2 regions of the Pseudomonas sp. ZL2 genome follow, and region 2 is predicted to be linked to the other one. Evidence: predicted binding sites of a transcription regulator. Region 2 holds the regulator's gene; the other holds the start of a gene.

Region 1 (4,937 bases), on a different contig from region 2:
CGTCGACCAGCAGCAGTACGGAGTCGACCATCGACATTACACGCTCAACCTCGCCACCGAAGTCGGCGTGGCCGGGGGTGTCGACGATGTTGATGTGGTAGCCGTTCCAGTTGATGGCGGTGTTTTTCGCCAGAATGGTAATACCGCGCTCTTTTTCCTGGTCGTTGGAGTCCATGACGCGCTCGTCGTTGAGCTCGTTACGCTCCAGGGTGCCGGACTGACGCAGGAGTTTGTCGACCAGGGTGGTTTTACCATGGTCAACGTGGGCGATGATGGCGATGTTACGCAGATTTTCGATCACGTGTGTATCTCGATCAGAGGATTCGGGTTGCCGCCCAGTCTAGGCGGCGAATATGAATGAATGGCGCTCAAACGGCCCGGTGGTCGGGAGGGCGATGGCGGATGCTCCCGCCATATAGCCCCGGCGTCTTATGTCGGACGATAAACGCGCACATTGGCATGTCCCTCACTGAGCAGATGATGGGCATGCAGGCGACTCATTACTCCCTTGTCGCAATACAGCAGGTACTGGCGCGTGGCATCCAGCTCCTTGAAGCGACTGTTCAGGGCGTAGAACGGCAAGGCCTTGACCTCGATGCCGTCCAGTTCCAGGGGCTGGTCTTCCTGGGCATCAGGGTGGCGAATGTCGATTACCACCTGCCCGGCCAGCGCCTGGCTGACTTCTTCGATCTGGATATCTTCGCTGAGTTCATCGATCACGTGGTCGATGGAGATCAGCCGGGCGCGCTCCAGGGCACGCTCGAGCACCGCCATGTCGAACTGCTTCTCTTCATGCTCGAGGCGATGACGCTTGGCGCAGGTGGTCGGGTTCACCGAAATCACGCCGCAGTATTCAGGCATGTGCTTGGCGAACTCGGCGGTGCCGATCTGCTGGGCCAGGTCGATGATGTCCTGCTTGTGGCTGGCCAGCAGCGGGCGCAACACCAGCTTCTCGGTGGCCGAGTCGATCACCGCGAGGTTCGGCAGGGTCTGGCTCGACACCTGGGAGATGGCTTCACCGGTCACCAGGGCGTCGATCTGCAGGCGGTCGGCGATGTTGGTCGCCGCGCGCAGCATCATGCGCTTGAGGGTCACGCCCATGTAGCTGTTGTCGACCTTGCCGAGGATTTCGCCGACCACTTCTTCGAACGGCACGCTGACGAACAGCACACGCTGGCTGCTGCCGTACTTCTTCCACAGGTAGTGGGCAACTTCCATCACCCCAAGTTCGTGGGCGCGGCCGCCAAGGTTGAAGAAGCAGAAGTGGGTCATCAGGCCGCGGCGCATCATCTGGTAGGCGGCGACAGTGGAGTCGAAACCGCCGGACATCAGCACCAGGGTCTGCTCCAGCGCGCCCAGCGGGTAACCGCCGATGCCTTTGTGCTGGTTGTGGATGACGTACAGGCGCTTGTCGCGTACCTCGATGCGTACCTCGACTTCCGGCGTACGCAGGTCGATACCGGCGGCGCCGCACTGCTGGCGCAGCTGGCTGCCGACGTAGCGGTCGACGTCCATCGAGCTGAAATCGTGGTGGCCGCCGCGCTTGCAGCGTACGGCGAAGCGCTTGCCGGCCAGCAGGTGACCGAAGTGCTGCTTGCACTTGGCGACGATGTCGTCGAAATCACCCAGCGGGTATTCGTCGACCTGCAGGAAGTGGGCAATGCCCGGCATGCAGGTCAGACGCTCGGTCATCTCGCGCAGGACCTTCTCGTCCTCGATGTGAGTGATCACTTCGAGGTTATCCCAGACACCGTTAACCGCGAGCGCAGGATCGAGGTCCTTGAGCACGTTGCGGATGTTGCGGGCCAGTTGACGGATGAAGCGCTTGCGAACCGGCCGGCTCTTGATGGTGATCTCTGGGAAGACTTTTACGATTAGTTTCATGAAAAACAGCGCGCGAGGTGCCGACTAAAAAAGTGGGGCGCGGATTATAGCGGAAATTGCTCAAGCTTTGAGCAACTTTTGTACAGAAGGTTTTCTGTGCGCCAAAATGGTGCATCATGCCCGATTAGCGCATCTTTAAAGTGCAGAAAAATGCCGTGAATTTGCGAAATCGGCCGAAAACGCTTGGGTTTGGGGCAAAAATCCCAACTCGGGGCACTGGCATGCAATTTGCTCCCTTGTGAGGCAGGTTGCCTTGGCCGACTATTCGCGCCCGGCATCACCCAAATTAAAGGGCTGCACAGGCAAGCTCTACCCCACCCCGGAGGACACTATGTCGAAGTCGGTTCAACTCATCAAAGATCATGACGTTAAATGGATTGATCTGCGCTTCACTGACACCAAAGGCACTCAGCACCACGTGACCATGCCAGCTCGTGATGCGCTGGATGAAGATTTCTTCGAAGCCGGCAAGATGTTCGACGGTTCCTCCATCGCCGGCTGGAAAGGCATCGAAGCTTCCGACATGATCCTGATGCCGGACGACGCCTCCGCCGTGCTCGACCCGTTCACCGAAGAACCGACCCTGATCCTGGTCTGCGACATCATCGAACCGTCGACCATGCAAGGCTATGACCGCGACCCACGCGCCATCGCCCGCCGCGCCGAAGAGTACCTGAAGACCACCGGTATCGGTGACACCGTCTTCGTCGGTCCAGAGCCTGAATTCTTCATCTTCGACGAAGTGAAGTTCAAGTCCGATATCTCCGGCTCGATGTTCAAGATCTACTCCGAACAAGGCTCGTGGATGTCCGACCAGGACGTCGAAGGCGGCAACAAAGGCCACCGTCCGGGCGTCAAAGGCGGCTACTTCCCAGTACCTCCGTTCGACCACGACCACGAAATCCGTACTGCCATGTGCAACGCCATGGAAGAAATGGGCCTGGTCATCGAAGTGCACCACCACGAAGTGGCAACTGCCGGCCAGAACGAAATCGGCGTGCAGTTCAACACCCTGGTGAAGAAGGCTGACGAAGTTCAGACCCTCAAGTACTGCGTACACAACGTTGCCGACGCCTACGGCCGCACCGCGACCTTCATGCCTAAGCCCCTGTACGGCGACAACGGCTCGGGCATGCACGTGCACATGTCCATCTCCAAAGATGGCAAGAACACCTTCTCCGGCGAAGGCTATGCCGGCCTGTCCGACACCGCCCTGTACTTCATCGGCGGTATCATCAAGCACGGTAAGGCCCTGAACGGCTTCACCAACCCGGCTACCAACTCCTACAAGCGTCTGGTACCAGGCTTCGAAGCTCCGGTAATGCTGGCCTACTCGGCTCGCAACCGTTCCGCCTCGATCCGCATCCCTTACGTTTCCAGCCCGAAAGCCCGCCGTATCGAAGCGCGCTTCCCGGACCCGGCTGCCAACCCGTACCTGTGCTTCGCGGCACTGATGATGGCCGGCCTGGACGGTATCCAGAACAAGATCCACCCAGGCGATGCCGCCGACAAGAACCTGTACGACCTGCCGCCTGAAGAGGCGAAAGAGATCCCACAGGTGTGCGGCAGCCTGAAAGAAGCCCTGGAAGAGCTGGACAAGGGCCGCGCGTTCCTGACCAAGGGCGGCGTGTTCTCCGATGACTTCATCGATGCCTACATCGCGCTGAAAAGCGAAGAAGAAATCAAGGTCCGCACCTTCGTACACCCACTGGAATACGAGCTGTACTACAGCTGCTAATCCGGTAACGCTCGCGCAAGCGGCGTAGTGCAAGAGAGGCCTCCTTCGGGAGGCCTTTTGTTTTTCTGACATTCTTATGCGCATTGGCCGACAGGAAAAAAGGCCAAAAAGCTGCACACTGCTCTTTTACCGCTTCGGACCCTCGCCATGCGTATGCCCCTGTTCGCCCTGCTCCTTGCGCCAACCTTGCTCCTGCAAGGGTGCGCCTCGACACCCGCACCGCCAGTTGCCCTGTCGCGCTTGCTCGATAGCGTGAATCAACGCCTGGATATCGCCGACGATGTCGCCCTGAACAAATGGGACTCGGGCCAGCCTGTAGAAGCGCCCGAGCGTGAGCAGCAGGTCATCGCCAATGCCCGCACCCAGGCCGTGCGCTTTGGTGTGGACGAGCACCGGGCAGGCGTGTTCTTCGCCGACCAGATCGAAGCCAACAAGCTGCTCCAGTACCGCGCACTGTCACGCTGGCATGCCGCAGGCAGCGCACCACAAACGCCACGGGTCGATCTGGGCAGCCAATTGCGCCCGCAACTGGATCGCCTGCAACGCACACTGCTGAGCCAACTGGCAGAGTTTGATCGCAACCGCCCGGCCCAATGCCAGGCGACCCTGGCCCAAGCCATCGCACAACAGGACAAAGACCCGCAGCAGTCCCTGGCCCTGATCCGCGCGACGACGCATTTGTGCTCGCCGCAGTAATCCTTCCTCTATGCTCTATATTGGTGCACGCATCTGCTTGCACCTGAGCAACTCAGCCCATTTTGGTTCACGAAAAGTGCGATCTCAGGACTTTGTAGGCGTTTTTCGCGCAAATACAGGTCTTAATCCGGAAATTCCGCTTCTTTTCGGAGCCTTGGTTTGCTTTTTGCATTTTCTTTGTACCAGCGGATTACCAGCGCCCGCGACCTGGCCCTGTGCCGAGGTTGTATGAGCCAAAAGAGGTCAACGACGCCCCATGACCATCAGCGATGCACTGCACCGACTGCTACTGGACAACCTGACCACCGCCACCATCCTGCTCGACGCCGAACTGCGCCTTGAGTACATGAACCCGGCGGCGGAGATGCTCCTGGCCATCAGTGGCCAACGCAGCCACGGGCAATTCATCAGCGAACTGTTCACCGAATCGCCCGAGGCGCTCAACTCCCTGCGCCAGGCGGTGGAGCACGCGCACCCTTTCACCAAGCGCGAAGCCCAACTGACCTCGCTGACTGGCCAGACCCAGACCGTCGACTACGCGGTGACGCCGATCCTCAGCAAAGGCGCGACCCTGCTGTTGCTTGAAGTGCATCCGCGTGACCGCTTGCTGCGCATCACC
Region 2 (4,937 bases):
CGCCGGCAAGACCACCTGTTTCTACATGATCGTCGGCCTGGTCCAGGCCGATCAGGGCCGCGTCCTGATCGACGACCTCGATGTCAGCCACCAGCCCATGCACGGCCGCGCCCGCGCCGGCATTGGCTATCTGCCGCAGGAAGCCTCGATCTTCCGCAAGCTGTCGGTGGCCGACAACATCATGGCGATCCTCGAAACCCGCAAGGACCTGGACCGCGATGGCCGGCGCAAAGAGCTGGAAAGCCTGCTGCAGGAATTCCACATCAGCCACATCCGCGACAACCTCGGCATGAGCCTCTCCGGTGGCGAACGCCGCCGCGTCGAGATTGCCCGCGCCCTGGCCACCGCGCCCAAGTTCATTCTGCTCGACGAACCCTTTGCCGGTGTCGACCCGATCTCGGTCGGCGACATCAAGCAGATCATCCACCACCTGAAGGCCAAGGGCATTGGCGTTCTGATCACCGACCACAACGTCCGTGAGACCCTGGATATCTGCGAAACCGCTTACATCGTCAACGATGGCCAACTGATCGCCGAAGGCGATGCAGAAACCATCCTGGCCAACGATCTGGTCAAAGAGGTTTACCTCGGCCATGAGTTCCGCCTGTAGGCTCAAGGTGTAAGGCGCAGCCAGAGCGCTCTCGATCAAGCCAGTTCATGGCTTAATTGTTACGGCGCTCTAGGCAAACGCTGCAATTTCAGGCATATAATTTGCTTAAAGTTGGCGCTTCGGTGCCCTTGTAGTGGATGGCGCATGTGCGCCGGCAAATAAGGTGTTAAGCCCCTGCCATGAAACCATCGCTCGTCCTAAGAATGGGCCAGCAACTGACGATGACCCCGCAGTTGCAACAGGCCATACGTCTGCTCCAGCTTTCTACCCTGGACCTCCAGCAGGAAATCCAGGAAGCGCTGGAATCAAACCCGATGCTCGAGCGCCAGGAAGATGGCGACGACTTCGACAACAGCGACCCGATGGCCGACAACGCCGAGAGCAAACCCGTCGCCGAAGTTCAGGAAACCAGCTTCCAGGAGACCGCCCCGACGGTGGACAACCTCGAAGAAGGCGAGTGGAACGAACGCATCCCCAACGAGCTGCCGGTCGACACCGCCTGGGAAGACATCTACCAGACCAGCGCCAGCAGCCTGCCCAGCAACGACGATGACGAGTGGGACTTCACCACCCGCACCTCCGTTGGCGAGAGCCTGCAAAGCCATCTGCTCTGGCAACTGAACCTGGCTCCGATGTCCGACACCGACCGGCTGATCGCCGTGACGTTGATCGACTGCATCAATAACCAGGGCTACCTCGACGAAACCCTGGAAGAAGTCTGTGATTCCTTCGACCCCGAGCTCGACATCGAGCTGGATGAAGTCGAGGCCGTGCTGCACCGTATTCAACAGTTCGAACCGGCCGGCATCGGCGCGCGCAACCTCAGCGAGTGCCTGTTGCTGCAACTGCGCCAGCTGCCGCCGCGCACGCCGTGGATGGCCGAAGCCCAGCGCCTGGTCAGCGACTACATCGACCTGCTCGGTGGCCGTGACTACAGCCAGCTGATGCGCCGCATGAAGCTCAAGGAAGACGAACTGCGCCAGGTCATCGAGCTGGTACAGAGCCTCAACCCGCGCCCCGGCTCGCAAATCGAGTCGAGCGAAGCCGAATACGTGGTGCCGGACGTGATCGTGCGCAAGGACAACGAACGCTGGCTGGTCGAGCTCAACCAGGAGGCGGTCCCCCGCCTGCGGGTCAACCCGCAGTACGCCGGCTTCGTTCGCCGCGCCGACACCAGCGCCGACAACACCTTCATGCGCAACCAGCTGCAGGAAGCGCGCTGGTTCATCAAGAGCCTGCAAAGCCGCAACGAGACCCTGATGAAGGTCGCCACCCAGATCGTCGAGCACCAGCGTGGCTTCCTCGATCATGGCGACGAAGCGATGAAACCGCTGGTGTTGCACGATATCGCCGAAGCGGTGGGCATGCACGAGTCGACGATTTCCCGGGTGACCACGCAAAAATACATGCACACGCCCCGCGGTATTTACGAGCTGAAGTACTTTTTCTCCAGCCACGTCAGCACCTCCGAAGGCGGCGAATGCTCGTCCACGGCGATCCGCGCGATCATCAAAAAACTGGTTGCAGCGGAAAATCAGAAAAAGCCATTGAGTGACAGCAAGATCGCTGGTTTACTGGAGGCACAAGGCATCCAGGTAGCACGTCGCACCGTCGCCAAGTACCGCGAGTCCCTCGGCATTGCACCGTCGAGCGAGCGCAAGCGATTGATGTAACGGCTCCTGAGGTGTGCCACCGCAGTTCAGTGGCAGGCGCAACACCTGCCTCTTATGCACCGGCAACAAAGGAGAAGCTGTATGCAAGTCAATATCAGTGGACAGCATGTAGAAGTTACTCAGCCCCTGCGTGAGTACGTCGAGCAAAAATTGAAACGGCTGGAGGGGCATTTCGACAAGATTACCAATGTGACGGTAATCATGAAGGTCGAGAAGTTGCAGCAGAAGATTGAAGCAACGCTGTTCATTCCCGGCGGCGAAGTGGTTGCAAATGCCGAACACCAAGACATGTATGCAGCGATCGATGCCTTGACTGACAAGCTCGACCGCCAACTGAAAAAACACAAGGAAAAACAGCAAAGCCTGCTGCAAGGTGCAGCGGCCCGCTGATCCCCCTCATCCATGATCCGACTTGAAACCATCCTGACCCCCGGCCGTTCCCTTGTGAACGTGCCGGGCGGCAGTAAAAAGCGTGCGCTCGAACAGATCGCCAATCTGATCGGCAAACAAGTGCCCGAGCTGGACACCCAGGACGTGTACGAAGCCCTGATCGCCCGGGAAAAACTGGGCTCTACCGGCTTCGGCAACGGCATTGCCATTCCGCATTGCCGCCTCAAGGGCTGCGAATCGCCGGTCAGCGCACTGTTGCACCTTGACGCCCCTATCGATTTCGACGCCATCGATGGCGCCCCGGTCGACCTGCTGTTCGTACTGCTGGTCCCGGAAGCGGCTACCGATGCGCACCTGGAGCTGCTGCGCCAGATCGCCAGCATGCTCGACCGCCAGGACGTACGCGACAAACTGCGTGCGGCCACCAGTAACGAATCCTTGTACCAGGTCGTGCTGGACGTACAAAACGGGCACTGAACATGCGCTTGATCATCGTTAGCGGCCGGTCCGGCTCCGGCAAGAGCACCGCCCTCGATGTACTTGAGGACAACGGTTACTACTGCATCGACAACCTGCCGGCGGGCTTGCTGCCGCAGTTGGCCGAAAGCGCCCTGATCAACACTGAATTGATGCAGCCCAAAGTGGCCGTATCGATTGACGCGCGCAACCTGCCCAGCCACCTCTCGCGCTTTCCCGAGTTGCTTGAGGACGCCCGTAGCCGGCACATCCAGTGTGACGTGTTGTACCTGGATGCCGATGAAGAAACCCTGCTCAAACGCTTCTCGGAAACCCGCCGCCGCCACCCGCTAACCAACAACGAACGCTCGCTGGCCGAAGCGATCGAGGTCGAAAGTGAACTGCTCGGGCCGATCGCTGACCTCGCCGACCTGAAAATCGACACCACCAACCTGAACCTGTATCAGCTGCGTGATTCGATCAAGTTGCGCCTGCTCAACCAGCCGGAGCCAGGCACGGCATTTCTGGTCGAGTCCTTCGGCTTCAAGCGCGGCATGCCGGTAGACGCCGACCTGGTGTTCGATGTGCGTTGCCTGCCCAACCCCTACTGGAAGCCGGAACTACGTGACCATTCGGGCCTCGAGCAACCGGTAATCGATTACCTGGCAGCGCAGCCGGATGTCGAGGACATGTTCCAGGACATCTCCAGCTACCTGCTCAAATGGTTGCCACGCTTTGCCGCCAGCAACCGTGCTTATGTCACCATTGCCATTGGCTGCACTGGCGGCCACCACCGTTCGGTGTACCTGACCGAGCGCCTGGGCCAGTTACTGCAACAATCGTTAAAGAACGTCCAGGTCCGCCACCGCGACCTCTAGCCCACAGGACCAGCGCCTCGATGCCCGCAAAAGAAATCACCATCATCAACAAGCTGGGGCTGCACGCCCGGGCGGCGGCAAAGTTCGTTGGAGTCGCTGGCAGGTTCCCCTGCCAGGTTCGCGTAGGCCGAGCCCCGGAATCATTGGTCGATGGCAAGAGCATCATGGCGGTCATGATGCTGGCGGCCGGTAAAGGCACCGCCATTCATCTGCACACAGAGGGCGAACAGGACGATGATGCACTCAAGGCCCTGATCGAGCTGATCAACAATTACTTCGACGAGGGCGAGTAACCGCCCCCGTTTTCTCACGAAAGCGCCGTATCCATCACCATCATCAGGCAGAAGCCGATGCACAGGCCAAGACTGGCCAGCCGGTGATGGCCATTGCTGCGTGATTCCGGAATGATTTCCTGGGTCACCACCAGCAACATCGCACCCGCCGCGCAAGCCAGCCCCAATGGCAGCAACAACTCCGCCACGCTAACCAGCCAGGCGCACACCACCGCCGCCAGCGGCTCGACCAGACCTGAAGCCGCACCGATCAGAAACGCCTTGAAGCGGGCCATCCCCGCCCCTGCCAGCACCAGGGCGATGACCAGGCCTTCGGGCACATCCTGCAAGGCGATACCCATGGCCAGGCTGTCGGCATCAGGCATGCCGCCGCCGGCAGACACGCCAATGGCCATCCCTTCCGGAATGTTATGGGCAATGATGGCGATGACGAACACCCAGATCCGCGCGGCGATCACCGGCTGCTGGGCAGTGCCGACCAGCGCCTCCGGTGAAGCGCCGGAGACCTTCAGGTCCACCAGGTACAGACAGAAGGCCCCGAACAACAAGCCGAAGCTGACCAACCCACCCGCACCCCATTTACCCAGGCCAATGGCCTGGGCGGCATCCAGCCCGGGAATGATCAGCGAGAAAGCCG

Evidence for each region. Region 2 encodes sigma-54, which starts transcription at its own class of promoters, with help from an activator protein. Its sites were predicted from a motif close to ANTGGCATNNANNTTGCTNT; they were not measured.
Region 1: a site for sigma-54 is predicted at 2,100-2,119, ahead of glnA (glutamate--ammonia ligase). Genes of this name have one in related genera too.

What each region holds. Positions count from the first base shown of each region.
Region 1 is NZ_JBGOGX010000047.1:28,449-33,385, forward strand. Features, by position in the region: gene typA (translational GTPase TypA) at 1-301, opposite strand, end outside; gene thiI (tRNA uracil 4-sulfurtransferase ThiI) at 430-1,884, opposite strand; gene glnA (glutamate--ammonia ligase) at 2,216-3,622, shown strand; gene ABM562_RS21470 (chorismate mutase) at 3,770-4,318, shown strand; gene glnL (nitrogen regulation protein NR(II)) at 4,575-4,937, shown strand, end outside.
Region 2 is NZ_JBGOGX010000004.1:222,858-227,794, reverse strand. Features, by position in the region: gene lptB (LPS export ABC transporter ATP-binding protein) at 1-610, shown strand, start outside; gene ABM562_RS07010 (RNA polymerase factor sigma-54) at 790-2,283, shown strand; gene hpf (ribosome hibernation-promoting factor, HPF/YfiA family) at 2,365-2,673, shown strand; gene ptsN (PTS IIA-like nitrogen regulatory protein PtsN) at 2,686-3,150, shown strand; gene rapZ (RNase adapter RapZ) at 3,153-4,007, shown strand; gene ABM562_RS06990 (HPr family phosphocarrier protein) at 4,028-4,300, shown strand; gene ABM562_RS06985 (ZIP family metal transporter) at 4,315-4,937, opposite strand, start outside.